One region of the Aliiroseovarius sp. PTFE2010 genome, then DNA from elsewhere that is predicted to be linked to it. Evidence: riboswitches for the same ligand, from Rfam matches in the RefSeq annotation. Region 1 holds a riboswitch; each other region holds the start of a gene.

Region 1 (10,616 bases):
CTGCCGCGACGACGGGTTGGTCGAAACAGTGCGCCGGGCCGTGGCCGGGGGCGTCACTATGGTGCAATTGCGCGCCAAGGACGCGGCGACACGGGATCGGGTGCAAATGGCCATCGCGTTGAAAGACGCGCTGAGCGGAACAGGCGTTCCCCTGGTCGTCAACGATGACCTGGATGCGGCAATCGCGGCGGATGTCGATGGCGCCCATATCGGCCAAGGGGACATGGCGCCTGCCAAAGCGCGCGCATTGCTGGGGCCGGATAAATTCCTGGGCTTGTCGTGCGAAACCCAACAGACCGTGCAAGCCGCAGACCCGGGTCTGGTCGACTATCTGGGGCTGGGCCCGGTGTTTGGAACCGCGACCAAGACAGATCACAAAGCCCCCATCGGGTTTGACGGGTTGGCGCGCCTTGCGCAACTGACCGCTTTGCCCACCGTCGCGATCGGCGGGCTAAAGGCGATCCATCAAGCGCAGGTCCTGGCCAGCGGGGTGGACGGTCAGGCCGTGGTTTCGGCCATATGCGGGCAACCTGATCCCAAAGCCGCGGCACAACGTTTTACAGGCAAGGAGCAGTGATGATCGCCAATGTTCTCAGCATCGCGGGGTCGGACCCGTCGGGCGGCGCCGGCATTCAAGCCGACTTGAAAGCCATCTGTGCCAATGGCGCCTATGCCATGGCGGCTGTGACGGCGTTGACCGCGCAAAACACCCAAGGAGTAAGCGGCATTCATCTGGTACCGCCTGCCTTTGTTCAAAGCCAGATCAGGGCCGTTTTTGACGACATACAAGTGGATGCGATCAAGGTCGGGATGATTGCAAACGCCGAGATCGCGCAGGCCACGGCCAAGGCTTTGTCCGGGCGCAATGCCCCCATCATCCTTGACCCGGTCATGATCGCCAAAGGCGGCGCGGTCCTGTTGCAACCCGATGCCGTTGACGTGCTGCGCGATACGCTTTTGCCGATGGCGACGGTTCTGACCCCGAACCTGCCAGAAGCTGCCCATCTGCTTGGCGTCGACATCGCCACCACCCGCGCCGACATGCAGGCCCAAGCGCGCGCGCTGTGTGCGCTTGGCCCAAGGGCGGTGTTGTTGAAAGGCGGACATCTGCGCGGGAATGACAGCCCCGATTGTCTGGTGTCCGCTGACACGGTCACGTGGTTTGAAAGCCCCCGCACGCCCACGCGCAATACGCATGGGACAGGCTGCACCTTGTCCTCGGCGCTGGCGGCGCAGTTGGCGCGCACGGGTGATATTCCATCGGCAGTTGGCGCGGCCAAATCCTATGTAAGCGCCGCGATTGCCCAAGCCCATCAGTTGCAGGTCGGGTCGGGTCACGGCCCAATCCATCATTTCGCAGCGCTCTATCAGTCCCAAAAGGAAAACCAGTCATGAAATCCGTTTTGCTCGCCGCAGCTTTTTCCCTTTGCGCGGCCCCGCTTTGTGCACGCGATCAAATGACGCTCTTGCTGGATTGGTTTGTGAATCCTGACCACGGGCCAATAATCATCGCACAGGAGAACGGGTATTTCGCCGATGCAGATCTGGACGTCGACGTGATCGCCCCGGCCGATCCGTCTGATCCGCCCAAACTTGTCGCGGCAGGTCGCGCGGATCTGGCAATTTCGTACCAGCCGCAGCTGCATCTGCAGATCCACGAAGGGTTGCCATTGCAGCGTGTCGGAACGTTGGTCGCCACACCGTTGAACTGTTTGCTGACACTGGCTGATGGGCCGATTGACACGCCTGCGGACCTGAAAGGGGCCAAGGTGGGCTTTTCCGTTGGCGGTGTGGAAGAAGCGGTGTTGGGTCATATGCTCAACACCCACGGGCTGACGCTGGACGATGTGGAATTGATCAACGTGAACTGGTCGCTGTCACCGTCCCTGATGTCCGGGCAGGTAGACGCGGTTATCGGCGCATTTCGAAATTTTGAACTGAACCAAATGGCCATCCAAGGCGCGCCGGGCCGGTGTTTCTACGTCGAGGAAGAAGGCCTGCCGCCCTATGACGAACTGATTTATGTCGCCAATCCGAACACGATGGATATCGATATGATCCGCCGGTTCTTGGCCGCCACCGAAAAGGCCACGCAGTACATCATCAACCACCCGCAAACCTCGTGGCAGATTTTTTCAAGCACAGCGCCCGAGCTTCAAGATGAGCTGAACAAACGCGCGTGGGCCGACACGCTGCCCCGTTTTGCCCTGCGCCCGACGGCGATGGACGCCGGACGCTATGCGGCGTTTGAAGCGTTCTTGTCCGACGCGCGCCTGATACCCGCGATAAACCCTGTTTCGAAAATCGCCATTGATGTGACAGCGCAATGACCGATCAACCCTATGGCAAGACCTTTGCGCGCTGGCGCGCATGTTGCCCCCAAGAATGGCAGGCCTATACGCATCATGCTTTTGTCACCGGGCTGGGTGACGGCAGTTTGCCGCGCGCGGCATTCGTTCACTATCTGATCCAGGATTACGTGTTCCTTGTGCATTTTGCGCGGGCATGGTCATTCGCCGTGGTCAAAGCGGAAACACTGGACGAGATGAAGACCTGCGCCAGCACCGTCGACGCGCTGGTCAATCATGAAATGGCGTTGCACGTCGAAACCTGTGCCGGCGAAGGGATCGACGAAGCCACGCTTTTCGCGGCATCCGAAGCGCCCGAAAACCTGGCCTACACGCGCTATGTTCTGGACGCGGGCCTGCAGGGGGATTTTCTTGACCTGATGGCTGCGCTGGCGCCCTGTTGTTTTGGCTATGGCGAAATTGGCCTGCGTCTGGCGCGTACCTGCGCGCCCGCGACGCCCTATCAGGCGTGGATTGAGACCTATGCGGCGCAGGATTACCAATCGGTAATGGCCAATGTCGGCCGGATGATCGATCAGGCGGTGGCGCGGCGGTTGGGCAATGATCCCGCCGCCTCGCCCCGGTGGGCGCAGCTTCAGCGCAGGTTCACCACAGCGACGCAGCTCGAGGCGGCGTTCTGGGACATGGGGCTGCGGGCGGCGTGAGCGATGCGCCCGCAATCCATGTCTGCGGCAGCCATAGCATCGCCGGCAGGCCGCTGTTTTCTTCAATTGACCTGAAACTGCCCGCTGGAAAATGCACCTGCATCCTGGGGCGATCCGGGGTTGGAAAATCGACGCTTTTGCGACGGATCGCAGGGCTGGAATGCGCGGGGGTCTTTACAGGCCATGTTACCGCGTCAGACCACGACTCGCTGGTCGGACGGATCGCCTTTATGGCGCAATCCGATTTGCTGCTGCCATGGTTGTCCGTCCTTGAAAACGTGGTGCTTGGCGCGCGCCTGCGCGGCGCCAGCCCCGACATGGACCGCGCCAAAGACCTGCTCGGGCGCGTTGGCCTGGCCCGGTATCATTCCCACAAACCTGCCGCCTTGTCGGGCGGGATGCGCCAACGCGCGGCGCTGGCCCGCACCCTGATGGAAGACTGTCCCATAGCGCTGCTGGACGAGCCGTTTTCAGCACTCGATGCCAGCACGCGCGCGGACATGCAGGATTTGTCGGCGCAGTTGCTTGCAGGAAAAACCGTTGTGATAGTGACCCATGATCCGGCCGAAGCGGTACGGCTGGGCCATCAGATCGTGGTGTTGACGCGCGACGGCGCCGCGCCCCGGCATCTGCCGGATACCGACCCCGTGCGCGATCAATACGCCCCCGACACAATCGCATGCCAGGCGGCACTCTTGGCGCAGCTGAGGGGGCTGGCATGAGCCAACTTCGCTACGGTCTGGGCGCCATCGTTTTCGCACTAATGCTCTGGCAAGGGATGGTCTGGATCACGGGGGCCCCGCATTTCATTCTGCCGTCCCCCTGGCGCGTGGCCCAAGCCGGGTGGGAAAACCGCGTACTGATTGGCGAACATGCATTGGTCACCGCGACCGAAGTCATGTTGGGCCTTGTACTGGCAACCCTGCTGGGCGTTGCGACAGCCATCCAGTTGGCCAGCTCACAGCGCCTGCACCGGTTGGTGATGCCGCTGTTGGTTTTCACACAAGCCGTGCCCGTCTTTGCCTTGGCCCCCATTCTGACCTTGTGGTTCGGGTATGGCATGTCATCCAAGGTGATAATGGCGGTTCTGATCATCTACTTTCCGGTGACCAGCGCCTTTTACGACGGGCTTGTCCGCGTGCCGCGCGATATTGCCGATTTGGCGCAGACGATGAACGGCACGCAATGGCAGATCATGCGGCGGATCCGGATACCCCATGCACTTCCATCGCTGGGAACAGGATTGAAACTGGCCGCTGTTTACGCCCCGGTCGGGGCAGTGATCGGTGAATGGGTGGGCGCATCGAAGGGGCTGGGCTATCTGATGCTGCTTGCGAACGGCCGCGCCAAGACCGATCTGATGTTTGCCAGCCTGATCACACTGGCCGTCATGACGATAGCCCTGTATTTTGTGGTAAACAAAGCGGCCGCGCGACTACGGTGGGAGTGAACACCGCCACCGCGCTTGCGCCTGCAATGGGATCCAAAAACTGGACTACCCAGAGGTCTGGGGGCGTGGTTCGAAAACGGGCAGCGTGGCCGCCAGACCCGCGCAGGCGCTTTTCAACGCATGTGCGAAAATCTGCGCCAATTCATTGACGGTCGGGTGGCGGACCCAGCGCGCCGGTCTGGCATGGGGGAAATCTGGGCTCAGCCTATGCGCAGCAGATAGATGTCCATGATCCAGCCGTGTTTTTCGCGCGCCGCGGCGCGGGTCTGGACGATATCGTTGCCAACCTCGCCCAGCGGTCCTTCGATCAATCGCTGCTTGTCAGAGCCAAGATAGGCCCCCCACCAGATGTGCACCCCTTCGGGGTCAAGCGACTGGAACGAACATTGCCCGTCCAGCATTACCACCACCGTATCTTCCCCTTGGGGGATGCCGTCTGCGCGAAGACGGCGCCCGGTTGTGATATGCACCGACCCGTTCACCACGTTTAGCGGGATGGCATGGGCGGCCGTCAGGGCCTGAATCGCGGTAATGCCGGGCACGACCTGCACCGCAGGCTTGGGCTGTAGCCGCGCAGCGATCCGCAGCGTGCTGTCATAAAGCGACGGGTCCCCCCAGACAAGCAGCGCAATCGGGCCATCGGTTTGGGCCGCTGCGATCGCGGCTTGCCAGCGGCGGGCGATTTCATCGTGCCAGCTTGCGACCCGTTCCTGATAGGGCAGGCCTGGATCACGCTTTGGGTATTCGAAATGAACGATTTTGGCCTGTGACCCCGAGGCCGCGATGATGCGGTAGCGGATTTCGGCCAGGTCGTCTTTGCCCTGCCCCTTGTGCGGCACCAGGATGAGCGCCGCATCGCGCAGCGCGCGCATGCCTTCAATCGTCACATGCGCAGGGTTTCCGGTACCAACGCCGATCAGCCAGATTTTGCGGGCCGTGTTCATCATTCAGGCATCCGGGCATAAAAAAGCCCGGGTCGCAGTATCGACCCGGGCAATGAAAATCGTGGGTTCAGGCCGCGTTGTACAGGCGCTTGTGAACCGCGCCCGACTGTTCCAGCCCGCGCAGGGCTTTGGCACCGGCCAGGACGGCAAGATCGGCAACCGGTTCGACCAGAACCACCAGCATGTAGGCTGCGCCGAATGTCCAGACAGACTGGAAGGTTTCAGCGGTAACGCCTTGACCGTAAAAGGCCCAGAAGGCGACCCAGGCAACCACACCGCCCTGGTACATCGCGGACAGTTTCAGCACGCTGGCATAGTCCAGATCAACATAGGCCGTGCGGGCCGGGATGATCCGCCGTGCCAGTGCCGTAATGCCAAGCAGTGGGACCAACAATGTCGTCACGTTGACGAAATACATGGGCAGATCGGACGGGGCGAAGAACATCCCCTGAACCAAAAGCCCCAGCGCAAGCCCGAACGCCGCCGGCGCAGCGCCCAACACCAGGAACAGGGTTGTGCCCAGGATGAAGTGAACTTCGGACACGCCGACCGGAAAATGCGGCAGGATCTGAAAGAACACGAACGTGCCGACCGTGGCCATGAGGGTGCGTGCGGCGAATGATCCGGCCGGATGGGCGCGCAGATCATCCATTGCCAGTTTCGCTGAATAGGCGACTGCGCCGGTTGCGGTCGCGTAAGCGAAAGCCATCTTTGCGCCATCAACGACGCCGGGTTCGATATGCATGGGGTATCCCTCGTTTCTGTGGCTGCCCCTCCGGCAGCAGGATGTACCGTTTGCACGGCAATTAGTGGTTGTTACGGCAGGTCTCCTGACTCGCGGGTCGTTGCGCTTCCGGCCTTCCCAGCCTTGTCGGCCAGTGGTTTTCCTTCAAGCTCGCCGCTCACAGTTGCGGGGGCAGTCCGGGATTTTCACCCGGTTCCCTATTATGACACGTGACGTGTCGCCGTATGGTTTAGTATTACAGGTGATCGCTTTGTGAACAAGTATGGAAGCGACATCTATGGCTCCGATAACGGCCCATAGAGGATGAGCGCGGGGTTATCGCCTATTTCCCGTGCTAACTGGTCAGCCAGCGATTGGACCGTGTGACGTTCGATATGTTGGGCTTGCTTGCCGACCGCTTCGGCCAACAGCGCAGGGGTGCTGGCGGGCAGCCCTGCGTCGATCAAAATGGCCGCAAGTTTCGGGAAGGTGCGCTTGCCCATGAACACCACCGTCGACGCGGACGGATCGGCCAGCGCGGCAAGGTTCATGTCTTCTGGCAGATCGCCAGTCACGTCATGGCCGGTGACAAACTGCACCCGGCGCGCCGTCAGCCGCCGGGTCAACGGAATGCCTGCTGCGGCTGCCGCGGCACAGGCCGACGGGATGCCCGGAATGATCTCGTAGGGGATGCCGGCCTCTTTCAGGGCAAGGATCTCTTCCTCGAGTCGCCCGAAAATGCCGCTGTCGCCGGATTTCAACCGCACCACGCGCTGGTCAAGCTTTGCATAATCCACAAGCAAGCGGCTGACGTGGTTTTGCTTGGGCGATTGTCGCCCGGCGCGCTTGCCGACCCCCACCAGATCGGCGCCACTGCGCACCTTGTCCAGAATCGGGCCCGAGGACAAGTCATCGAACAGCACCGCATCCGCCCGCTGCAGCCGGTCCACGGCCTTGATTGTCAAAAGCTCGGGATCGCCTGGCCCGGACCCCACGAAGCTGACGAAGCCGGTCATGCGTCTTCCTCTTGCGTAATGAGATGAAAGAACGTCCCCGAAACATGCCCCCGATGCGAGCCTGTCTCGGGCACCAGATTGCCATCGGCGTCGCGCACCTCTGCCATCGGCGGGTCGGGTTGTTCAAGGATGCTCGAATAATGAAATTCATGCCCGCGCAGGGCAGTGCCCGGGGCAAACCCCGGCATGTTCGAGCGCAGCACCGCGCGCCGATAGCCCAGGTGGAATTTCCGTTTTTCGTAACTGGTGACAAGACCCAGCAGTCCGGCCATCCGGTGGCGCGCACCCGATTTGTCGATCAGCGCCTCACCCAGGGCCATGTAGCCGCCGCATTCCCCATGCACAGGGCGCGTTTCGGCATGGCGGCGCAGACCGTCGCGGAACGTTGCGGCCGCAGCAAGTTTGCCCGCGTGCAATTCCGGGTACCCACCGGGCAACCAGACGATATCGGCATCCGGGTGCGGCGCCTCATCGGCCAGCGGTGAAAAGGGCAAAATCTCGGCCCCCCCTGCCTGCCAGCCTTCCAGCAGATGCGGATAGGTAAAGGAAAACGCCGCATCGCGGGCAATGGCGATGCGCTGCGCGGGGGGGCGCGGTAGCGCGGGCGGGTCGGTCGGCAAGGGCTGTCCATCAGCTGCCGCGCGAAGGGCGGCCATATCGACATGTTCGCGCAGAAAATTGGCATAGCCCGCGATCGCCGCATCGAGGTCAGGGTGCTCGACGGCCTGTATCAGCCCCAGATGCCGTTCGGGCAGGGTCAGATCGCCACGCCGCGGCAAAACCCCCAGCACCGGCAGCCCCGCGCGCTCCATTCCCAGCCGCGCCAGCCGCTCATGCCGGGGCGAGGCAACGCGGTTGAAGATCACCCCCGCAAAGGGCAGATCGGGGTTGTAGGTCTTGAAACCCAAGGCGGTGGCGGCGGCAGACTGCGCCTGCCCCCCCACATCGATCACCAGAACGACGGGCCAGCCCATGGCCTGGGCTGTCTCGGCGCTGCTGCCGAACCCCTGCTGGCCGCGCGTGGCAACACTGTCGAACAAGCCCATCGACCCTTCAGCAACGCACAGATCGGCCCCGCGCGCCTGCGCAGAAATCGCCTGCCACAGCGCCGGGCCCATGGCCCAGTCATCAAGATTGAAGCTCGGGCGTCCACAGGCGATATGGTGAAAAGCCGGGTCGATGTAATCGGGGCCGGATTTGAACGGCTGCACTGCCACGCCGTCTTCGCTGAGCGCGCGCAGCAACCCCAGCATCACGGTTGTCTTGCCAGTACCCGAGGACGGCGCGGAAATCATCAGGCCCTTCATGGCGCATCACCCATTATCTGTTTCCTCGGTGTCTGTTTTCTGGGCGTCTGTTTCCTGGGTGTCTGTGTCGTCGGTCCAAGTGGCCCAGGGGCTGTCCGCACTTTGCGGCCGATAGCGGCGGTCATAGTCGACCGCGTAGAGGCAGCTTTCGTCAAACCCTTCGCCCGCCAGCGCGGGTCCGACAAGAATCAGGGCAGTGCGCTGAATATTGGCGGTCAGCTTGTCCTGGATATCCGCCAAAGTGCCGCGCAAGATCGTTTCATCCGGCCAACTGGCGCGGTAAACCACGGCGACCGGACAATCTGGCCCGTAGGCGGGCGTCAGATCTGCGACCACCGCGGCGATGTTCTGGATCGACAGGTGAATGGCCAGCGTTGCGCCCGTGGCCGCGAAATTGGTCAGAGTTTCGCCCTCGGGCATGGTCGAAGCGCGGCCCGAGGTGCGCGTCAGCACCACCGATTGCGCCAGTCCCGGCAGCGTCAGCTCTGCCCCCAACGCCGCCGCGGCGGCGGCAAAGGCAGGCACGCCGGGCGTGACCGAAACGGGAATGCCTTCGGCGCGCAGCCGGCGCATCTGCTCGCCCATGGCCGACCAGACCGACAGATCGCCGGAATGCAGCCGCGCCACATCTTGCCCGCCCGCGTGCGCGCGCAGGATTTCAGCGATGATCTGATCCAGATCCATCGACGCGGTGTTCACGATATGCGCGCCATCCGGGCAATGTTCCAAAATGGCCTGCGGCACCAGCGAACCGGCATATAGACAGACGCGGCAGCTTGCGATGATATCGCGCCCGCGCAGGGTCAGCAGATCCGGCGCGCCCGGTCCGGCGCCAATGAAATGTACGGTCATGAGGGGGCTCCTTCGGCGAGGGCACAACTGGCAAGGCGGTCTTGCGCGTGCATGCGGGGGATCAAGAGCCGCGCGCCTGGTCCGGCTGCGGCAAGGGCGGCGGCTTCGGCGACCGAGCCGGTGGCACGCTCTGCCACGACCCGCGCGGATTGCGTGTGCGTGATCTGCGCGCTCAGCGCTTCTTGCGGGATCGGATGCACGGGCAAGCCAAGCGTGTGGGCAAACCGGGCCAGAGCCGGGGCCTTGTCCTGCGCGGTGGCCAGTGCGTGGGGGGCCGCAATTCCGGCGGCCTTGCAGGCCTTGCGCAATGCGTCGCGCAGGCTGTCATCCCCGGCACGGGTGGAAAACCCAAACCCCGCCACGATCATAGCCTGTGGCTCCATTGGGTGATGGGATAGGCCGCGCGCCAACCACGCTTGGGGCCGATGGGGGCGACGCTGGAAATTTCTATGCGCATCAACGCTCCGCCCAGTCTGGCCTGCGCTTGCGTCAAAAGCGCCTCGCTTTCCAGCGTCACGGCGTTGATCACAATTCGCGTACCCGCGGGCAAGGTTTCAAGATGCGCCAGAAGTTCGCGCGACAGCCCGCCGCCGACAAAGACGACATCGGGCGCGTCCAGTCCAGATAGGGCACCGGGCGCCCGGCCTTCGACGACGTTCAGCCGGTCTACGCCCAGCCGGGCCGCATTGGCGCGGATCTGCGCGGCCCGGTCGGCGCGAAGTTCGACTGTTGTGGCGGTCAGCGTCGGGTCGGCCAGAAGCCATTCGATCGCGATTGAACCAGAGCCCCCGCCGATGTCCCACAGATGCTCGAACGGGCGCGGCGCCAGCGCCGAAAGCGTCAGCGCGCGCACCGGTTGCTTGGTGATCTGGCCGTCACTGTCGAACCAGTCATCTGCGCGCCCCGCGCTCAGCGGCAGAGCTTGGCCAGCGCCCGCTACCTCAATAGCGACGCAGACCGGATGGGCAAACCGCTGGGTCGCCAGATCCTGTGCGGGGGCCTCCGTCACCCGTTCCCGTGGACCGCCGAGCGCCTCTAGCACCGTGCACCGGGATGCGCCAAAACCGCAGCGGCAAAGGTATTGTGCGACCCCCGCCACCGCTTCGCCGTCGCGCAGTGTGGCGATGATCCGGCGCCCCGGCGCAAGATGCGGGCGCAGCCGGGCCAAGGGTGCGCCATGCAGGCCAAGGCACAGCGTGTGTTCCAGCGGCCAGCCCAATTTCGCGGCCGCCAGAGAAAAGATCGAACGCCCCGGAAAGGCCCGCCATTCCGCGCGGTCCAGGCGCCTGGCCAGTGTCGTGCCGGCCCCG
Region 2 (10,616 bases), on a different contig from region 1:
CACTTTTTTAACCTTCGCGTAAGGGCTTCGTTTGGGTTCAAACTTGGGAAATTACAAATATTTGTTTCCAAAACGGAAACCAGCTCACGCATAGGATGAAACACTGCCTTCTGCGATAGTGGTTCGCGCGAGCCGCGATTCGATCAAGCGGCCCGATTCCCTCTTGATCCGGTGCCACGATGGGCGCGGGCGTGTAGAATAAGCAGGTGTTGGCCCGCCATTTTGCCTGTGGTGTCTTCTGACATCTTCCAAGGGTAACCTTTGGCGTTTGCAGACATCACGTGCGCCACAAGAAGCTGCCGGCACGTCGCACCCGCGCCCGCCAGCCGCCGGACACGCAAACGCAAATGGCTCAATTCATTGCGTGCGTTCGCGTCATTGCCCTGTTTGGCAGGCAAGCGCGACCCAAATCGCTGTCTCTGAAAGAAGTTGTGCCGCCCCGAGCACATCGCCCGTCTGGCCGCCGATCTTGCGCCGCGCTTGGTAGCCCACCAGGGCGACCGCGACGATGCAGACAACAAGTGGGATCGGCCAGAAAAGAAGCGCCGCACCTACCATCAGCGCCAGAACACCGCGCGCCGCCCTTGATGGCCCTGCTGCCATCGTCGCCATGCCATCAGCCCGGGCCGGGGGCAAAATGTCCTGAACGGTCATCATACCTCCGCGACTAATCATTGCCGCCCCGACGAAGGCCATGGGGCCGGGGGCGACCGCCATGACCGAAGCGGCCCAAAGCCCGGACACAACGACAATCGCAAGCACACCGTAACTGCCGATGCGGCTGTCGCGCATGATTTCAAGAGCGTGGCTCTTGTCGCGTCCGCCACCGATGCCGTCGGCATAATCTGCCAGCCCGTCAAAATGCAGCGCGCCTGTCAAAAGGGCCAGCCACGCCAGCGCCAGCAAGGCGGCAACCCCAGAGGGCGCGCCCAACGCCAGTGCGCCGGCATGCGCGGCCCAAGTCAACAGACCGACCAGCGCGCCTGCAATCGGGAAGGCCCACCGGGCTTGGGCCAGCCCCGGCGCTGCACCATTGATGCGCCCGACCGGTAGCCTGGTCAGCAGCATCACCGCCACTTGCAGTTCAGACAGGCGACGACGCAGGTTCATCCGTCTGACACACCGGCTTCGTCGAAGGTCGCCATGCCGTTGTGACATTCGAGCGCGGCGCGCAGCAGGCCCAGTGCCAGCGCCGCGCCCGACCCTTCGCCAAGTGCCATGTCCAGCGACAATATTGGCTCTTGGTTCATCGCTTCCAGCAGCTTTCTATGGCCCGGTTCGCGGCTGGCATGGCCCACGACGCAATGACCAAGGAACCGCGGGTCGGCTACATACAAAGGCACCGTGGCGGCGGTGCAGATGAACCCGTCAAGTATGACCGGGATCCGCAACGCCCGCGCCTGCACGACGGCCCCACAGATCGCGGCCTGTTCGCGCCCGCCCAGAGCGGCAAGAATGCCCAACCCGACCGCGTCGCCATTGCGCGCGCAGGCCCGGGACACTGCGTCGACCTTCCGCGTCAGTCCAGCATCGTCAGATCCGGTGCCGCGTCCGACCCAATCCGCCGGCTCACCGCCAAACCCGGCCTGCGCCATCGCCGCGGCGATTGTTGAATTGCCGATCCCCATTTCCCCCAGGATCAACACGCTTGCGCCCGGATCGACTGCCTCGGCGCCGCGCCGCATCGCCGCCAGTGTTTCATCCTGGGACATCGCGACGCCTTGGGTGATGTCGCCGGTGGGTCGATCAAGATCCAGTGCGATCACAGACAGCGCGGCGCCATTTGCCCGGCAAAGCTGATTGATGGCCGCGCCGCCCTGTTCGAAATTGACGACCATCTGCGCCGTGACCTCTTGGGGAAACGGATTTACCCCCTGCGCACAGACCCCGTGATTTCCCGCGAATATCAATGCCTGCGCCCGTTCAACTGTCGGGCGGTCCGTGCCCTGCCAGCCGGCCATGAAAATCGCCAGCGCCTCGAGCCGGCCCAATGCGCCGGGGGGCTTGGTCAGCTTGTTCTGCCGGTCAGTGGCGGCGCGGGCTGCATCAGAATCGTGCGCAGGCAAACTGTCGACAAGCGCAGCAACGTCGTTCAGCGTCCTGAGGTCAGAAAAGATCGTCATTGGGTTTCACCTTCATCGGATAGCCTGCCACGGCAAGCCAGACTTCATCGCAGGCCCCAGCCACGGCCTGATTGACGTGACCGGCCGCGTCGCGAAACGCGCGGGCCAGCCTGTTTTCGGGGACGATGCCCAGACCGACCTCATTGGACACGAAGACAATCGGCGCGCTCTGTTCGGCCACCGTCTGGATCAGCGCATCGGTTTCGGCGTGCCAATCGGCATCATCGAGCATCAGATTGGTGAGCCACAGTGTCAGGCAATCCACCAGCCGCGGTACGTCTCCATCGGTCTTGCGCAGCGCCGCGACCAGATCGGTCGGGGCATCCACATCGTCCCAGGCATCCGGACTGCGCCGGGCCTTGTGCGCCGCGATGCGCGCGGCCATTTCGCTGTCCCCGTCATAAATCCGCGCCGTCGCGATATAGATGGCGCGCCCGCAGGGCTGCAGCGCCTTGCGTTCGGCCAATGTGGATTTGCCCGAACGGGCGCCGCCGGTGATCAGTATCGACTTTTGCATGGTCTTGTGGGAAAGCATTTTCCGACACGAAAAGAAAGCCGAAAGCCGACATCTTGGGCACCAAAATGAATTCCAGCGCGGAGTTGATCCTGATCCGTCACGCGCCGGTAGCGATCCCAGGCCGCCTGTTTGGACGGACCGATGTCATGGCGCGCATAGACCCCGCCGCCATCTCTGCGCTCAGGGCGCAGCTCAGCCCGGTTTCGCAGGTCATCAGCAGCCCCGCCCTGCGCTGTCAGCAGACCGCCGAAGCATTGTTTGACGGCCACACGTTGGATGCGCGCCTCTGGGAGCAGGACTTCGGCGACCACGATGGTCTGGCCTTTGACCAATTGCCAGACCTTGGGGTTCTGGCCAGCGAAGACCTTGCACAACATGCCGCGCCGGGCGGTGAAAGCTTTGCCGAACTGTGCGATCGCCTGGCCCCCGTGCTGACGGAATACGGGCGGAAAGCATGGGCCAGCGGCCCTGTGACCTTGGTGGTCCACGCCGGTGTGATCCGCGCCGCGCTGGCGCTGGTCAGTGGACATGTGCCGGGCGGATTGGCGTTTGAAGTTGCGAACCTGTCGGTGACCCGGCTGCGCTGCGGACCCGATGGCCCCTTGTCGGTGATCGAGGTCAACCGCACATGAATTGCGCGACTGTCACCGCGCATTTCGGGGAATGGGTGCAGGGGCGGCTTGGCCCAAATGGCCCGGTCGTGCTGGTGACGATGGTCTGTCCAAAGCTGCACGTATCCGCGCCTGGCGCAGTCGCCGCGCCTTTTACTGCGGACGTTCTGAACCGCTTTGCCGCGCAGTTGGGACTGGGCGCGTTGCCAGCGGGAATTACGCGCAACTTCCCGCTTGGGATCGGGGCAGGGGCCTCGACTGCGGCGCTGGTGGCAATGGCCAGGGCGGCAGGCTACGACGGCCCGCCCGAGCAATTGGCGCGGGCGTGTCTTTGTGCTGAAAAGGCCAGCGATCCGCTCATGTTCCCAAACCCGGATCGGCTTCTTTGGGCCTCGCGTCAGGGGCGGGTTGTGCGCGCCATGGCCGGACCGCCCCGCGCGGCCATCCTGGGCGGGCTATGGGGCAACCCCGTTCAGACGGACGCCGAGGACGAGGCGTTCGACGACGTGAGCGACCTTGTCGAAGATTGGGCGCAAGCCGCCGCGCACGGCGATCTGGCGCGACTGGGCGCGGTCGCCAGCGAATCCGCCCGCCGTTGCAGCGCGCGACGGGGGCCGCCGGACCCAATGGCGGACCTGGCGCAGGATCTGGGCGCGCTTGCGGTAGTGCGTGCTCATACCGGCTCGGCCAGGGGGTTGGTCTTTGCCCCCGGCGCGGTTCCGGTACGGGGCGCGGATGCGCTGCGCGAGGCCGGCCTGACGGATGTGCTGACCTTCGAGACGGGGGGCGCATGACTTTTGCTCTGATGATGCTGGGGGGTCTGGCGCTGGACCTGGCATTTGGCTGGCCGGGCAGGCTCTATGCGCTGGTGGGTCACCCTGTGACCTGGCTGGCGCGGGTGATCTCGGCTTGTGAAGGACGGCTGAACCGGGGGCCACGTCAGCGTAGGTTAAGCACCGGGGCGCTGACGGCATTTGTGGTCATAGCGCTTGCCGTGGGTCCGGCCTGGGCGGTCCAGGGGATGCTGCCCGGCGGGTGGATCGGCGTCGTGATCGGGTCAGTGCTGGCATGGCCACTGATCGCGATGCGTTCGATGCACGATCATGTTGTCGCCGTCGCGCGCCCCTTGGCTGGGGGCGATCTGACCGAAGCGCGCCGCGCGGTCAGCATGATCGTCGGGCGCAACCCGGACCGGATGGACAGCGCCGCAGTTGCGCGCGCCGCGACCGAAAGCCTGGCGGAAAACACATCAGACGGGATCGTCGCCCCGCTTTTCTGGGGCGCCCTTCTGGGGCTGCCGGGGATTTATGCCTACAAGGCGATCAACACGATGGATTCGATGATCGCTCACCGTAACGACCGTTACGAAGCCTTCGGCAAGACGGCAGCGCGGCTGGATGATCTGGTGAACTGGTTGCCCGCGCGACTGACGGGGCTTGCGTTCGCCTGCGTGTCCCGCCATCTTCGGCGCGCCCTTTTGGTCATGTTCCGGGACGCGCCCAAGCATCGGTCGCCCAATGCCGGCTGGCCCGAAAGCGCCATGGCTGGCGCGCTGGGCGTTCGCCTGTCAGGCCCGCGGATGTATGACGGTGACGTCGCGCACGAACCGTGGTTGAACGAAGGCGCCCCCGACCCGCAGCCGCACGACCTGCAGCGCGCGCTTTCGCTCTATCGCAGGGTCATGGGTCTTTGCGGGGTTGCGCTGGCCGGCCTGGCGCTGCTCTAAGACGCGCATGGATGAGATACGAGATCACGGCGGCAATCTTGATGCGGCGATGGCCCGTCTGGGCGGCGCGCCTGAAGACTGGCTGGACCTTTCTACCGGGATCAATCCGGCGCCATACCCGCTGCCCGCGATTGCCGCCGAGTCCTGGGCGGTGCTGCCGCGCAAAGCCGACATGGCCCGCCTGTGCCAGGCCGCGGCGCACGCCTATCGCACGTCGGCCCGAGTCATTGCGATGAACGGCGCGCAAGGCGCAATTCAGATCGTGCCATGGCTGCGTGCGCCGGGGCGCGCGCGCGTTCTGGCCCCAACCTATAACGAACATGCTGCGACATTGCGCGCCTGTGGCTGGCAAGTGGATGAGGTGGGCGAGTACACGGCGCTGGCCGGGGCGGATCTGGCGGTGGTGGTCAATCCCAACAACCCCGATGGTCGCCGGACCGCACCCGAGACCCTGCGCCAGCTTGCGGGCCAGGTCGGCGTGCTGATCATTGACGAAAGCTTTGCCGATCCTGAACCGGAATTGTCCTTTGCGCCGCAGCTTGTGGAAGACAACATCGTGGTGCTGCGCTCTTTCGGGAAATTCTATGGTCTGGCGGGGCTGCGGTTGGGATTTGCGCTTGCCAACGGCGGTCTGGCAGACCGTTTGGCTGAACACGCGGGTCCCTGGCCGGTTTCCGGCCCAGCGATCCAGATCGCCAGCCGCGCCCTGATGGACCGCGCCTGGAAGGACCGGACAATCGCGTTGCTGCAATCGGGGGCAAGCAGACTCGACACATTGGCCAGCCGTGCTGGATGGCGCTTGGTTGGCGGAACCACGCTGTTTCGCACCTATCAGACCGGCAACGCCGCAGCAGCGCAGCAAGCACTGGCCGCGCACCGGGTCTGGAGCCGGATCTTTCCCTATTCAGACAGCTGGATACGCTTGGGTCTGCCCGACGGGGATAGGCAATGGGACCAGCTGGCCAAGGCGATGGCGGCCGAAGGATGAAACTGACCCAAGCCCATCAGGACACCCTGCAGACGATCCTGGCATGGCGGCGCGACACACGCCATTTCCGCACCGATCCGCTTGCGCCCACAGTGCTGGATACCCTGCGCCAGGCGATGGACAGCGCGCCCTCGGTCGGCAATTCAAGGCCCTGGCGTGTTCTGCGCGTCGTGGACAAGACCCTGCGGGCCAAGGTCAGCGCAGATTTTGAGCGCAGCAATGCAGCGGCTGCCCAAGGCTATGAGGACGCTTCGCGCGAGGCCTACATGGCGCTGAAACTTGCCGGGCTGAACCAAGCCCCCGAGCATCTGGCCATTTTCACCGAAACCGCGCCGATCGAAGGCCGGGGTTTGGGGCGGCAAACCATGCCGCAAACATTAGAGCAATCGACGGCGATGGCGATCCACGCGCTCTGGCTCATGGCGCGGGCCTGCAATGTCGGCGTCGGCATGGTGTCGATCATCGACCCCGATCGTATCGCGGCATTGTTCGAGGTGCCCGAAACCTGGCGTTTTACGGCCTATCTTTGTATCGGTTACCCTGAGTTCGACGATGACACCCCGTTGTTGCATCGGGTGGGCTGGCAAGAGAACACGCCGACCCGCTGGCAAATACGCTAACGCTCATCGCCCAAGGGCCAGCAGCCCCGCAACATCCAGGTGTGTTTCCAGATGATCGGCCAGCGCATCCAGCGTTTGCTCCAGCGTCTCTTCATAGTTGACGCCGGACGGCGTGGCGCCCAACCGGCGCAGCCATGCGGCCCGAAAGGCATCATCGGCGAACATTCCATGCAGGTAACTGCCGGACACGCGCCCATCAGGCGCGACCGCGCCTTCGGGTTCGCCGTCCACATCGGCAAAGGGGCGCGCGCGATCGGGCCCTTCGGACTGCCCGATGTGGATTTCGTATCCGCGAAACGGCAAATCCGTGTCCGTATGGCGCGCGCAGACCTCGCGCAGGTTTTTGTCCCCGCCCATCCGGGTTCGGATGTCCAGCAGACCCAGTCCGCGCGTCGCGCCGGGCGGGCCTTCGATACCGTCCGGATCGGCCACCTCATGGCCCAGCATCTGGTATCCGCCGCAGATGCCCAGCACATGTCCGCCGCGCCGATAATGGGCGATCAGATCGATATCCCACCCCTGTGCCCGCAGAAAAGCCAGATCGCCGCGTGTTGATTTCGTGCCGGGCAGGATTACCAGATCCGCATCTGCGGGAATCGGCTGACCAGGGGGCAGCATTGTCATCCGCATGTCCGGTTCCTGCGTGAGCGGATCAATATCATCGAAATTGGCAATCCGGCTGAGGCGCAGACACGCGATGTGAAACCCGTTGGCCCGAACTGGCGCGCCGATGTCGAGCGCGTCTTCGGCCGGCAGTTTCCAGGCGTCGCTAAACCACGGGACCACACCAAACCCCCGCCAGCCGGTATGCTGTTCAATCATGGCATAGCCATCGTCGAACAGGCTTGGATCGCCGCGAAACTTGTTGACCAGAAACCCCTGGACGCGGCCCGCATCTTGGGGCGCCATCACCGCTTGTGTTCCGACGATTTGGGCAATGACGCCGCCACGGTCGATATCGCCGCACAGTACGACCGGCACCTCTGCCGCCTCGGCAAAACCCATGTTGGCGATGTCGCCCTTGCGCAGATTCACCTCGGCAGGGCTGCCTGCGCCTTCGACGATCACCAGATCATGGGCGGCGCGCAACCGGTGGAAGCTGTCCAGAACCGCATTCAAAAGCTGCGGTTTCAGCCGGGCATAATCGCGCGCGCGCGCCGTTGTCAGCCGCTTGCCCTGAACAATGACCTGGGCACCAGTGTCTGTTTCGGGCTTGAGAAGTACCGGGTTCATGTCCGTATGCGGGGCCAGCCCGCAGGCCCGCGCCTGCAGCGCCTGCGCCCGCCCGATTTCATGGCCCTCTTGCGCCACAGCGGCGTTGTTGGACATGTTCTGCGGCTTGAACGGCGCAACAGAAATACCGCGCCGCCGCGCCGCCCGGCACAGCCCAGCGACAAGCATGGACTTGCCCACATTGGACCCGGTGCCCTGGACCATCAACGCGCGCGCCATGACTCAGAACTCCACGCCCGCCTGTGCCTTTATCCCGTCGCGGAACGGATGTTTGATCAACGACATCTCGGTCACCAGATCTGCGGCTTCGATCAACTCGGGCTTGGCGTTGCGCCCTGTCAGGCAGACATGTGTCATGTCAGGTTTTTCATGCAGCAGGAAATCCACGACCTCGTCGATATCGAGATAATCATAGCGCAAAGCGATATTGATCTCGTCCAGCAGTACAAACCGGATTTGCGGATCCAGGATCTGTTCCTTGGCGATCTTCCAGCCGTTTTGTGCCGCTGCGATGTCGCGCTCGCGATCCTGCGTTTCCCAGGTAAAGCCTTCGCCGGATACGAAAAAACGGCATTCGTCCGCAAATCGTTCCCGCAGAAAGGTCTTTTCACCTGTGTCCCAGTTCGCCTTGATGAACTGAACGACAGCGGCGGGCATCCCGTGGGCGATGCAGCGCATGATCATGCCAAACCCAGCGGATGATTTCCCTTTGCCCGTTCCGGTATGGACGATGATCAGTCCTTTTTCCTCGGTCTTGGTTTCCATCATCTTGTCGCGCGCGGCCTTGATTTTGCGCATCTTCTCGGTGTGGCGGGCGTTTTCGTCTTTGCTCATTTTGACATCCTCTTTCTTGACAAGCCCCGGGGATTCGGACCATCTGGCGCGGTGTTGGTGCCTGTGTAAACAGGTGAATAGGGAATGTGCAGCCGCGATATTTGCGGTCAAGCACAGCCGCCCCCGCGACCGTGACCGGAGACGGCAGCTCAGAACCACTGGCAAAGGCCGGGAAGGATGAGCCGCCACTGGGCAATCGCCCGAGATCCGGAAGCCGGGAGACCTGCCAGCACGAACCGCTTGAAACCGGACGGGGTGTTTCGGTGACGGGATGCTGCCCGGTGTTCGGGTCTGTTCCGCCATCTTACCCGCGTCCCATGACCATGGGACCGAGGATATGGAAGCCAAGGCGAAAAGCCAGCCACAGACCGAATTGCTCGTTTGTGTCAAATGCCGGCGCGGGCAAGAAATCCCGTCAGATGCGCGTCGGCCGGGGCAGGCACTTTATGACGGGCTCACCGGGCTCGATCGCATCGAAGACCTGCGCATCACCCCTGTCGAATGCCTGCAGAACTGCGATCACGGTTGCACGGTTGCGCTGCGCGGCGGCGATGCGAAATGGACATATGTCTTTGCAAACGTCGATGAAATGTCGCATCCCGAAATGATACTTATGGGGGCGACCCAGTATCACGACAGCGCCGATGGTGTCATTCCCTGGCGCGAGCGCCCCGAACATTTCAAACGCAACTGCGTTGCGCGCATTCCCCCAGTCACCCAATCCCAGGAGTCCTGACATGACCAATCTTGCGAAACTGCCGGTCACGGTGATCACGGGCTTTCTCGGGTCGGGCAAGACCACGTTGATCTCGCATCTGATGCAAAACCCCGGTGGCAAACGGCTGGCCGTGGTGGTCAATGAATTCGGCGACGTGGGCGTTGACGGAGAGATCCTCAAGGGCTGCGCCATCCCCGATTGCCCGGCGGAAAACATCATGGAACTGGCCAATGGCTGCATCTGCTGCACCGTCGCGGACGAATTCATCCCTACGATCGAGGCGCTGATGGCGCTTGATCCGCGCCCGGACCACATCCTGATCGAAACATCTGGCCTTGCCCTGCCCAAGCCCCTGCTGAAGGCGTTCGATTGGCCCGATATCCGTTCGAAAATCACCGTGGACGGCGTGATCGCGCTGGCCGATGCCGAAGCGGTGGCGGCGGGCCGCTTTGCGCCCAACGTGGCGGCGGTGGATGCGCAGCGCGCCGCCGATGACAGCCTGGACCATGAAACGCCGCTCTCGGAAGTGTTCGAAGACCAGATATCCTGCGCCGATATCATTCTATTGACCAAACCCGATCTGGCCGGCCCCGACGGCGTGGCCAAGGCCAAAGAGATCATTGCCGCCGAGGCGCCCCGCCCGTTGCCCGTCGTGGAAGTGGCCGAAGGCGTGGTCGACCCCCGCGTGATCCTGGGGCTGGAAGCCGCAGCCGAGGATGACATGGACGCCCGCCCGTCACATCACGATGATCACGATGACCATGAACACGACGATTTCGAATCCATTGTCGTGGACATTCCCGAACTGACCGATCCGGCAGACCTGGTGCGGGCCATCGAGACCTTGGCCAAGGCGAACAACATTCTGCGCGTCAAGGGCTATGCAAGCGTGTCCGGCAAGCCGATGCGTCTTCTGGTGCAAGCCGTGGGCGCGCGGGTGCGCCATCAATATGATCGCCCATGGAAGGTAGAAGAGCCGCGCACCGGGCGGCTGGTGGTCATTGGCGAACATGACGACATCGACCGCGATGCCATCCTTGCGGTACTCAATCCCGCCGCGCAGGCCGCCGAGTAAGCGGAAACACCTGCCATGCATGTCGTGTTCCGCGAAAGCCACGGTCTGGAAGAGCTAGACACCCCGACCGACCTGGGCCAGGACCCGGCGGATCTGGTGGTTCTGTCCTTTTCCGACAGTGACCTTGGCGCGTTCGCGGAAGGGTGGCGGCGGGGTGGCGGGCCCGAGGGG
Region 3 (10,616 bases), on a different contig from region 1:
CCTCGGTTCCTTTTCGACCCGCCTGTACCGACGCAATCTGGCTGTCGAGCATATCCATCTGCGCGGCATCGGCATCGACGATCGCCAGATTGGCTGTGGCGCTTCCGATCGCCGCGAAGGCGGCCCGTTCCTGTTGCGCTGCGCTGTCAAAGGCCGCGCGTGCTTCGTCAAGGCTTTGCTGAGACGCGATGTTCTGTTCGGCCAGCGTGTTGACCCTTTCGTAGCGGCTTCGCGCGTTGGCCAGCGCCGCCAGGGCCGCTTCGTGGTTTGCCTCGGCGGCGGCGATACCTGCGTTGGCCGCTTCCCGCCGCGCGGTCAGCTGTTTCTCAAGCATCTTCTTGCGGGTTTCGATCTCGGCCACCTGGGCATCGCTGGCGGTGAGTCTGGAAAGCACGGCGGCGAGTTGCGGCTCGGACGATGTGCGGTCGATCATGGCGATCACGTCACCTGCGGCGACGGTATCCCCGACCACGACCGGCAGTGACGTCACCCGCCCTGCAACTTCGCTGGAAACGGTGACGACGCTGGCGGCAATCCGGGCATCGTTGACATGGATCTGTGTGAACCGTGCCATCACCCAAGGCACACCCAGCCAGACCGCCAAGGCGATCCCGCCCGCAATGATCGCAATCCGCCCCCACCGCGTCCGGTTCCGCTTGGGTGCGCGCGCGGGCTTCGCGTTATCCGGGCGCACTTCACCCGGTGCCGTTGGGTCAGGTTTCATCTCATCCATTCTTGTCACTATTCATTATCTCCAAGCGAGCGAGGATCTGGTTCAGGACGCGTGTCGACATCTGCAGATCCTGCTCGGACACATCCACAAGAAGCAGCCGCCTGTTCTCTGTGGCTATTTTCTTCATTTCGCCGATAAGCGCGCTTGCCTTGGGGGTAAGGCGCAGTTTCTTGGCGCGCCTGTCTTCTTCGCACGGCCGGCGTTCAACCAGCCCGCCCCCTTCCAGCCCGTCAAGCAACCGGACCAGCGTCGCCCCCTCGATCCCCAAAGAGCGCGCCAGTTCGGTCTGCGTTATCTCTTCGGAGCGGGACAATTCCAAAAGAACCCCCCACCGCGCCTGTGTCAGCCCCAGTTCGCGAAACTGCAAATCGATACGACGCTTCCACTGACGTGCAACCATCGTCAGAGATCGCGTGAAGGCTTCCATGAGATCAGGATCGTCTTGCATTGGCGGGGAAAACATCGCTTGTAGTTAATTAGGCACCTAACTAGTGTCGAACTAACCAATTGGCAAGTGGCGAAACAAATCAAAGAGACCCTTCGATGTACGCAACCATACTGCTCTGTTACGATGGATCCCGTGAGGGGCGGCTGGCCCTTCGCGAAGGCGCGAAACTGGCCCAGATCACAGGCGCTGCGGTTCATCTGCTTGCGGTTGTTGAAACGTCCTCGGTTAGTGCAATGGCCCAGGCTGCGGACGCCGAAGCGCTGCGCCGCCAGCAAGCTGATTTCGAAGCGGTACTGGAAGAGGGGCGCCACAGGCTCACCGCGATGGGGCTGGAACCGGTGGTGCGAATGGAGTTCGGCGACCCGGTTGCAACCATTACAAGGATTGCGGATGAGTTGGGCGCGGATCTTGTGATCGCGGGGCATCATCGCGATGGGTTCTGGTCGCACTGGTTGAGGAGATCGGTCACCGCCGAGCTTGGCGACCGTCTGAAATGCAGCCTGCTTCTTGCGCAAAAGGTGGTCGAGGATTCCGAACTGTTCCCGAAGACATAGGACCGAGAGACGGGCCGTTGCGCCGGCCCGTGCGGGGTGGCGCACGCTGTGCATGGTTATGGATCAGGTGTTTGGCCGAACTGTGCCGAATAGTGCGTGCAGCGTAAATACCTCGCGACCGCGCATAACCGATGATCGCATCGGTCCGCGTGTGCGAAATGACGACAGTCAGTGCGTAAAGAACTTTCCAGGTGTGCGTCCGGTTGTCCGTTTGAACATGTTGATAAAGGCGCTTTGCGAGCGGTAATCCAACGCGTAGGCCATTTCGGTCACGCTGCGACCTTCCGACAACCCTTTCAACGCCGCGATCACCCGCGCCCTTTCGCGCCACCTGCCAAAGGTCAGGCCGGTTTGTGTGATAAACAGCCGCGACAGGGTGCGCGCGCAACTGCCCACTTCGTTGGCCCATGCATCGAGCGACTGTGAATCGGACGGATCGTCCAGAAGCCCGTCGATAATGGGTTTTAGGCGGGAATCACTTGCGACCGGCAGGAACAGCGGCTCGGCGGGCAGGTGGCTGACCTGGTCCAGAATGACCGAGATCAGGCGCTCAGAGGCGGCCGAATCCAGCGTGTCGACTGTCCGGGTGGTGTACAGGATCAGCTCTTTCAGCAGAGGGGAAATTGTGACCACGCTGCAGGTGTCCAGAAATTCGGCGTCGCCAGAGGTGTTGAAAAACAGGCTGTGCATGGTCACGCTGCCGTTGCACGTAACCTCGTGCGCCACGTCTGACGGTAGCCAGAAGGCCTGGCCGTTTGGTACCACCCACTTGCCGCTGTCGGTGCGCACCTGAAGAAATCCGGTCGTGGTATAGAGAAGTTGCGGGTGCGCGTGGCTATGGCGCGGCACCACCGTGAGGTTCGCGCATTGGCGCACGGTGAAGGATATCAGCGATCCGGGTTTGTCGTAGCTGTTGGGTGGTAGGTATTTCATGAAGCCGGCCTTTTGTCTGAATCGCGTTATTCTATGTCCAAAGACCCGGTAGCGCCATCTTCATCGCTGTCCCTAAGTTATGACCATGGAATGGCCGTGCCTCAAATGCAGGAAGTCACGGACGGCCAGTGTTTTTGCACTATTGGGAGAGAAGCAATGCCAAACGCCAACGGATGCCGAATTACGGTTGCAGACGTGACAGGAATCTGGGGAATTATCCCCTCGTGCAGCACACCTGAGGCGGCCGACCCGCTGTATGAAGGCGTCGCCATCGATGTCGAAGAGACACGCCGCGCCGTCAACCAGATCATCGAAGACGGCGTCGACGCCATCCTGACCAACGGCACCTTCGGTGAAGAAGCCACGCTGACCCCCGAAGAATGGAAATTGTACGTCACGACGGTGGTCGAAGCGGTGGCCGGACGCGTGCCTGTCTGTATCGGGACAACGATGCAGAGCACACGCGAAACCATTGAACGCATGAAGTTCGTGCGCGATCTTGGCGCCCATGGAACCATGCTGGGGCGCCCCATGTGGTGCCAATTGGCGCCCGAGGCGATCGTGCAATATTATCGCGACGTGTCTGCAGCAGTGCCGGAACTGGGCATTGTGATTTACGACAATCCCGAAGCCTTCAAGGGGCGGATTACCCCCGAAACCTGGGCCGAGCTTGCCGAGATCCCGCAGGTCGTGGCCGCCAAGACGATCGGTGTCGACGACATCTACGCGCGCAGTCTAGAGGCCGTGAAGGGCCGGATCCGGCTGTTGCCGCTGGAACGCGATTGGCTGAAAGCCCGGGAAGTCGACGCCGATGTATCCGTGGCCGCCTGGGCCGGATCAGCAAGCTGCGGCATGCTGCCTTGCACCAAACTGCGCGATTTGATCACCGCCGGTGAAGACGAAATGGCCCAAAGGCTCACAGATCGGATCACCTGGAGCTACGAGACCTTCTTTCCCAACGGCGATTTCCGCGAATTTTCCAAATACAACATTCCGTTGGAAAAGGAACGTTTCAACGCTGCGGGATATATCAACGCGGGCCCGACACGCCCCCCGTTCGATCTGATGCCAAAAGCCTATCTGGAAGGCACCGTCGAAGCTGCGCGCAGATGGAACGCGGTTTCGGACGAAGTCAAGCAGGGCGCATTTGATCTGTGAAGACCTGAAAAAACTGGTGATCCGGCCATAAGCGCCGGGCGCCAAAACCATTCAAAGGGAGGAAAAGACCATGTTGAAGGTTCTGACGAGAAACACTGTCGCAGCGCTGGCGCTTCTGGCGACGGCAGTTCCGGCACTGGCCGAAGAAGTAACGATCCGCGCTGTGAGCGGCTGGACCGCCGGATCGATTATTGCATCGCGCTATGAGGCGTTCATTGATGAACTGAACGAGCGCGGCAAGGGTCTGGTGCAGATCGACTACCTGGGCGGTGCGCCGGCCATCGGCAGCCCGGTGCAGATCGTCAAGAAGGTAAAGGGCGGTGTCTACGGCATGGCCTACGTGACGGGCGGCTGGTACACCAACGTTCTGCCCGAGGCCGACTTCTTCAAGTTGTCCGAGGTCGATATCGCAGAGCTTCGCCAGAATGGCGGTTACGAATACATTCAGAATCTGCACGCCGAAAAGGGCCTGCATTATCTGGGCCGCACCTATGACACGTCGCCCTACTATCTTTACCTGAACAAACCGATCGATTCCGCCGATCTCAGCGGGATCGACATCCGCGTGTCCACGGCCTACCAGGCGTTTTTCTCGGCGCTTGGGGCGTCAACCCATTCGGCCCCTGTGCCCGAGGTTTATACGCTCATGGAGCGCGGGGTGGTCGACGGTTACGGCTGGGTCGCTGAAGGCATCTTTGATTATAGCTGGGATCAGGTGACGAAATATCGCGTCGAACCTGGGTTCTTTACCGGCAACGGTCACGTGCTGATGAATCTGAAGCTATGGGAAAGCATGTCTGAAGAACAGCAGGCGTTGCTGAACGAGATGATGCTTGAACTGGAACGCGGGAACTACCTGGTCGCCGAAAATGACGCAAGGGAAATCGCGCGGCAGACAGAAGCAGGCATCGAAACCATCGTGTTGCCAGCCGACCAGGCAAAGATCTGGAACGAGACGGCACGTCGTGTTGGCTGGGAGGAAGCCAGAAAGATCAACGCGACGGTCGCTGACGAAATTCGCGCATTTATTACCCAGCAATGAGCCCGCGCACGTGGCGGTACCATTGCGGCCACGTGCATGTCCCATGTGACCAAGAGCGGTCGCATGGGACTTTGCCGAGACTATAGGGAGGTGTCTGAAATGTTGCGACAAGTTCGCGCGGTACACGATGGTGTGCTTAAGGGGTTTGTGTTGTTTTTTGGGATTTTGGTGGGTTTCATCGCCGTCACGGTGTCGATGAATATCTTTCTGCGCCTGTTGGGCCTGCCCACGGTTGAGTGGGTCGGCGAGGTGGCGGAATATTCGATCTATGTGGGGGCATTCGCCGCCGCGCCCTGGGTGCTCCGCCTTGGGCTCCATGTCAAGATCGACATCCTTGCCAAGACACTGCCGCGCGCGGGCGCGCGCGCGCTCGACCTGTTTGCCGACTTTGTTGGCCTCGCGGTGTGTCTGTCGATTGCTTATTTCAGTGCGGGGGCCGCTTACAACGCGTTCGAAAGCAATAGCGCCATCTACAAAAGTCTGGTGATCCCGGAATGGCCACTGCTGGCGGTGATACCGGTCTCGTTCCTGCTTATGGCCATCGAATTTGTGCTGCGCATCGTTGGCAACAAACCGGATTCCGCCGAGGCGGCGCCAATCTCGGGGGGGTTCTGACCATGGAGTGGTATCTCGCGCTCTTGTTGATGCTTGCCATCATCGCGTTCGGCATGGCCATCGGCCTGCCGGTCGCTTTTTCCTTTATCGGTGCCAATCTGATCGGCATGGTGCTGTTCATGGGGGGCACCGGGTCGCTGGAATTTCTATCCGGTGAAATGTTTGAATCCGTGGCCAAGTTTTCCTTCCTGCCCGTCGTCTTGTTTCTGCTGATGGGAGAGATCCTGTTCCAGTCCAAAGTCGCCTTCCGGGCGATCAACGCCGTCGACATTCTGATTTCGCGCGTTCCCGGCCGCATGTCGGTCGTGGCCATCACCGGCGGCACCATCTTTTCATCGCTCACGGGGTCGACCATTGCCAACACGGCCCTGATGGGGGGCGTTCTTCTGCCCGACATGCTCAAACGCGGCTATGATCCGGGCATCGCGATGGGGCCGATCATGGCGACCGGGGGGATTGCCATGCTGATCCCGCCGTCGGCGCTGGCGGTTCTGCTTGGCAGTCTGGCCTATATTCCGATCTCGTCGCTTCTGGTGGCGGGGCTCATGCCGGGTATGTTGATGGCCGCGCTTTTTCTGGGTTACGTGCTGATCCGGTGCACCATCAACCCCGAGCTGGCACCGGTTCAGGAAAGCGTAAGCAACCTGACGCGCCGCGAAAAATGGCGCCCGTTCCTGGTTTACGTCCTGCCGCTGATGTTGATCTTTGTGGCCGTGGTGGGCAGCATCTTCGGAGGCATCGCATCACCAACCGAAGCAGCTGCAATCGGCTGTATGGCGGCGATGATCGCAGCGGCGGCCTATCGGTCACTGTCCTTCGACGTGATGTATACCGCGCTTTCCGAAACAGCCAAGGTCGCCTCGATGATCATGCTGATCGTGGCTGGTTCTACGACCTTCTCGCAACTCTTGTCCCTGTCCGGGGCGATCGAAGGGATGCTGGGTTTCGTGGACGGGCTGAACCTGACGGCCTTTGGTGCGGTGTTGATGATGCTCTGTGTGTTGATCTTTCTGGGCGCGTTCATGGATCAGGTCAGCATGCTGCTGGTCACCCTGCCATTCTTTCTGCCGATCGCGATGGCGCAGGACGTGAACATGCTCTGGCTTGGCGTTCTGTTCCTGGTGGTGATGGAGGTCAGCCTGTTGACGCCGCCCTTCGGCCTTTTGCTGTTCGTTATGCGCGGTGTGGCGCCAGAGTCGATATCGATGCTGCGGATCTATCGCGCGGCGATTCCGTTCATCTGCCTGGAAGTGCTGGTTCTGTTCCTGCTGTTCCTCTTTCCGGAACTGGCCCTCTGGTTGCCCAGCTTCTTGTAGCCGGCAGGTTTGCCAATATGCAGGGCCGACAAGTGGCAGAGCGCTATGCTGTCTTGTCGGTCCGGGCTACGGCCTCGCAGCCCGTTGCGCCTTGCAGCGGGCTGCTTGTCAATTGGTCGAAAACGCCTGCGAAACCTTGTTGAACAGATCGGTTTTCTTCCGTTGCGCCGGGGGTCGAACGCTGCGCCGTAGGATGCCTTGGCGTTTGCGAAAGCACGCTGGACCTGAACACCTGCTCTGACCAACACGTGGTTCGTGGCACCCCAAGCCGCCATTTGGTTTGCGCCCTGATAGATGAGCGGGGGACCGACCGTAGGCCCAATCGCGGGGTTTCACAAACACCAAAGCGGTCAGTACGAGGCGCAAGACTTGCGACCTGCAAAGCGCTTATCGCCGATTGTGGCATGGGTGGTTGTGTGGCGGCCCAGCTCCCGCGGGTGTCGGCACAAGATCCAATGCCTGCTTCCAAGTGATGCCAGTAGACGGGCCAGTAGACGGGCAGGTACCCCCCCCTTTTTGATCGATGCGATCAACTGCGAGCGACAGTATCTGATAAGCAAAATTCGCCCTTTTCAAGGTCGTCGCCTGCTTATACTATCTTTTTGCTTCGGTCCGGGCGGTTCGCCGTCCGGTTAAAAGGGAACGTGGTTCGGTCAATTGACCAAATCCACGACTGCCCCCGCAACTGTAGGCGGAGAGCGAGGTCGGTATATCCACTGTCACACTTTGCGTGATGGGAAGGGCCGGCCAAGCATTGACCCGCGAGTCAGGAGACCTGCCGAGGTGTTCACCCTGTCCGGGCGCGAGGGGCGTCAGGGCTGCGGATCTTCCGCTTGTGGTGTTTTCACCGTCTGCGGGGGGCTCTTCCCTCAAATGACATTTCAAATTCAACGTCCCTGATGGGTCGTATCCGAGGGTTAATTATGCTCCGCACCTATTTTTTGGCTTCCGTGGCCGTCACGCCGCTTCTTGCAAACCCGCTTTCGGCACAGGAAACTTTTGCGCTGGACGAGATTATCGTTAGCGGCGGCCTGTCACCGATTGACGCTGACGCTTTCGGGCGCGCGGCCAGCGTTGTCACGTCACAGCAAATCGAGGAACGCGGCATCGCGACGGTGCAGGACGCCCTGCGCGCCCTTCCTGGCGTTTCAGTCAATGGGTCAAGCAACTCATTTACGCAGGTGCGTGTCCGCGGCGGTGAAGCCAATCACACCCTGATCCTGATCGACGGGATCGAGGCCGCCGGGGGCGATGGCGAATACATCCTCAGCGGGCTGGAGACAGCGAACATCGAGCGGATCGAAGTGCTGCGCGGGCCGCAGTCGGTCTATTATGGATCGAACGCATCGGCGGGGGTGATCAACATCATCACCAGCAAGGGCGGGATCGGTGAGTCCTATTCGGCCTCGCTGGAAGTCGGGGCAGCGACGACTGCGAGCACCCTCATTTCGCGCCGCAATGAACGGGGGGGGCTGTCGTTCTCGCTCTCGCACACCGAGGATCACGGCTATGATCAGTCGGGTGACGGCGGTGAAAAGGACGGGCTGCAACGCACCACCGGTATCCTGTCGGGTGACTACCTGGTCACTGACGACCTCAAGCTCGGATTTACCCTGCGCCGGGCGGAAGAAGAATACGATACCGACCCATCCCCGTTCGGCGCGACGGATGCCGACAGCTATGTGGTCGATGACCCGACCACCGGTTCCACCCGCGATGAAAAGACCGCAGCCATCTATGCTGAATACCAGATGATGGGCGGTCGGCTGACGCATCGTCTCTCTTACGAGAATACGGAATACACATCGACCTACAACGGCGGTGCGCCGACCACGACGGACACAGAGGCGTGGAAGTATCGTTTGAGCTATGGCTTGGACGGGCGCGCGGTGGCGGACGCTGACCATCTGCTGAACCTGCTGCTGGAAAACGAGAAGGACAGCAGCAGTTCCAACCCGCTGTACGGGCGCGAAACCACCTCTATTGCTCTGGAATATCGCGGCAGCTTTGCAAACGGACTTGATGTGCAGGCAGGCGCGCGGTTCGACGACAATGATGTGTTCGAGAATGCAACGACCTGGAATGTCGGGTTGTCCTATCAGTTGCCTGATACAGGGGTGCGGTTGCACGCATCAGCAGGTACGGGCGTTGTGAACCCGTCCTATTTCGAGCTTTACGCCGCCGCCTTTGGGTATACAGGCAACCCGAACCTGAGCCCCGAGCGCAACAAGAGCTTCGATATCGGGGCAGAGTTCGCTGTCTTGAATGGTCGAGGCCTGATCGACGTCACTTATTTCAACGAAACCCTGACAGATGAAATCACATCGGTCAGCACCGGGCCGGGGACGTTCTCGTACGAAAACCAAGCCGGTGATAGTGACCGTCAAGGCATCGAAGTGTCGGGAACCATGCAAGCGACAGATGCGCTCGCCTTGCGGCTTGCCTACACCTACATTGACGCCAAGAACCCCGACAACAGTGTTGAAATCCGCAGGCCGCGTCACGAGCTGGCGCTTGGCGCGACGCTGGACACATTTGGCGGGCGCGGAACGGTTTCAGCGGACATCCGGCATGTGTCGGGCAACTTCGATACGCAGTACTTCGGAGCTTACGCCACGGTGGAATTGCCCGCATACACGACCGTCGATGTTGCCGCACAATATGACCTGACAGACACGTTGACCCTGAATGGGCGCATCACGAACCTGTTCGATGACGATGCAGTAGACGTCTGGGGTTTCGCATCACGGGGCCGTGCGGCCTATGTTGGCATCAGTGCGAATTTCTGAGGCGATACGGGCGCTATGCCTCGCGGGCGCGCTGACCAGCGCGCCCGTAGCCGCGATGTCCGACACGCCGACCAGAGTCGTGTCGATGAACCTTTGCACCGATCAATTGGCCATGTTGGTTGCTGGCGAAGGACAGCTTTTGTCAGTCTCTTATCTGGCGTCAGACCCGCGCAGTTCGGCAATGGTCGAGCAAGCCGTGAATTTTCACAGGAATCGGGGATTGGCCGAGGAGATATATCTGCTGCAACCCGATCTGGTCGTCGCGGGCAGTTTCAGCACACGGGCAACTGTGGATATGCTGAGACGGCTCGAAATTCCGGTTGCCGTATTCGACCCTGCCTATTCTCTAGAGGATGTGCAGGAAAGGCTGACGCAGATGGGGGCGGTTCTGGGCCAGCCGGAACGCGCAGCGAAGATCACTGCGGAATTTGACGCGCGGTTGACAGCCTACAGGGCCGAGATTGCATCGCGCCCCCGCGCAGCGCTCTACTACGCAAATGGCTACACCTCTGGCGACAAGACGCTGGCAGGGCAAATTCTCAGCATCGCCGGTCTGGACAACATCGCCGCCGAAGACGGGTTCAACGCGGGTGGAATCATCCCGCTGGAGGTTCTGGCGATGGCCATGCCCGATGCGGTCATCACCAGCCGTCCGTATCCAGGCGCATCGCGCTCTGAAGAGGTAAAGAGCCATCCGGTGATCGAGGCGCTGCGTCGCGCGCGCCCCGAGGCATCCATGACCGACAGTGATTGGGTTTGCGGCACGCCTTTCGTATTGCGGGCCATCGACGAAATGGTCGCGCTACGCCGTGAGTTGCAGGAAGTGCAACAATGACACGGCTGGTACTCATATTGTCGACGCTGGTGGCCTTACTATTTTTTGCGGCCCTGGTTGTTGGTCCGGCAAATATCGGGGTGTTCCAAAGTCTCAACGCGCTGTTCGCAGGCGATGAAGGCCCGATGACGCTGGTGATGCGCGAAATTCGCCTGCCACGTGCTTTGCTTGCCGTGCTGATCGGTGGATCACT

The links. Region 1 has a riboswitch for cobalamin ahead of ACP2AV_RS13540 (energy-coupling factor ABC transporter permease). Riboswitches for the same ligand answer to the same signal wherever they lie in the genome.
Region 2: linked by a shared signal. The riboswitch ahead of ACP2AV_RS03810 (DUF1636 family protein) and the one ahead of ACP2AV_RS13540 (energy-coupling factor ABC transporter permease) in region 1 are both predicted to bind cobalamin.
Region 3: linked by a shared signal. The riboswitch ahead of ACP2AV_RS04445 (TonB-dependent receptor plug domain-containing protein) and the one ahead of ACP2AV_RS13540 (energy-coupling factor ABC transporter permease) in region 1 are both predicted to bind cobalamin.

The regions. Positions count from the first base shown of each region.
Region 1 is NZ_JBNFVY010000012.1:2,907-13,522, reverse strand. It holds gene thiE (thiamine phosphate synthase) at 1-577, shown strand, start outside; gene thiD (bifunctional hydroxymethylpyrimidine kinase/phosphomethylpyrimidine kinase) at 577-1,395, shown strand; gene ACP2AV_RS13565 (ABC transporter substrate-binding protein) at 1,392-2,330, shown strand; gene tenA (thiaminase II) at 2,327-3,013, shown strand; gene ACP2AV_RS13555 (ABC transporter ATP-binding protein) at 3,010-3,735, shown strand; gene ACP2AV_RS13550 (ABC transporter permease) at 3,732-4,463, shown strand; gene cobF (precorrin-6A synthase (deacetylating)) at 4,664-5,410, opposite strand; gene ACP2AV_RS13540 (energy-coupling factor ABC transporter permease) at 5,475-6,152, opposite strand; cobalamin riboswitch at 6,211-6,392, opposite strand; gene cobA (uroporphyrinogen-III C-methyltransferase) at 6,428-7,147, opposite strand; gene ACP2AV_RS13530 (cobyrinate a,c-diamide synthase) at 7,144-8,454, opposite strand; gene cobM (precorrin-4 C(11)-methyltransferase) at 8,461-9,306, opposite strand; gene ACP2AV_RS13520 (cobalamin biosynthesis protein) at 9,303-9,689, opposite strand; gene cbiE (precorrin-6y C5,15-methyltransferase (decarboxylating) subunit CbiE) at 9,671-10,616, opposite strand, start outside.
Region 2 is NZ_JBNFVY010000001.1:770,535-781,150, forward strand. It holds gene ACP2AV_RS03760 (adenosylcobinamide-GDP ribazoletransferase) at 376-1,110, opposite strand; gene cobT (nicotinate-nucleotide--dimethylbenzimidazole phosphoribosyltransferase) at 1,107-2,123, opposite strand; gene cobU (bifunctional adenosylcobinamide kinase/adenosylcobinamide-phosphate guanylyltransferase) at 2,107-2,640, opposite strand; gene ACP2AV_RS03775 (histidine phosphatase family protein) at 2,706-3,272, shown strand; gene ACP2AV_RS03780 (hypothetical protein) at 3,269-4,045, shown strand; gene cbiB (adenosylcobinamide-phosphate synthase CbiB) at 4,042-4,977, shown strand; gene cobD (threonine-phosphate decarboxylase CobD) at 4,994-5,965, shown strand; gene bluB (5,6-dimethylbenzimidazole synthase) at 5,962-6,585, shown strand; gene ACP2AV_RS03800 (cobyric acid synthase) at 6,589-8,037, opposite strand; gene cobO (cob(I)yrinic acid a,c-diamide adenosyltransferase) at 8,041-8,652, opposite strand; cobalamin riboswitch at 8,691-8,897, shown strand; gene ACP2AV_RS03810 (DUF1636 family protein) at 8,990-9,388, shown strand; gene cobW (cobalamin biosynthesis protein CobW) at 9,390-10,445, shown strand; gene cobN (cobaltochelatase subunit CobN) at 10,461-10,616, shown strand, end outside.
Region 3 is NZ_JBNFVY010000002.1:117,058-127,673, reverse strand. It holds gene ACP2AV_RS04485 (HlyD family secretion protein) at 1-724, opposite strand, end outside; gene ACP2AV_RS04480 (MarR family winged helix-turn-helix transcriptional regulator) at 726-1,181, opposite strand; gene ACP2AV_RS04475 (universal stress protein) at 1,277-1,735, shown strand; gene ACP2AV_RS04470 (AraC family transcriptional regulator) at 1,904-2,668, opposite strand; gene ACP2AV_RS04465 (dihydrodipicolinate synthase family protein) at 2,825-3,826, shown strand; gene dctP (TRAP transporter substrate-binding protein DctP) at 3,897-4,868, shown strand; gene ACP2AV_RS04455 (TRAP transporter small permease) at 5,019-5,483, shown strand; gene ACP2AV_RS04450 (TRAP transporter large permease) at 5,486-6,799, shown strand; cobalamin riboswitch at 7,391-7,596, shown strand; gene ACP2AV_RS04445 (TonB-dependent receptor plug domain-containing protein) at 7,723-9,588, shown strand; gene ACP2AV_RS04440 (ABC transporter substrate-binding protein) at 9,563-10,423, shown strand; gene ACP2AV_RS04435 (FecCD family ABC transporter permease) at 10,420-10,616, shown strand, end outside.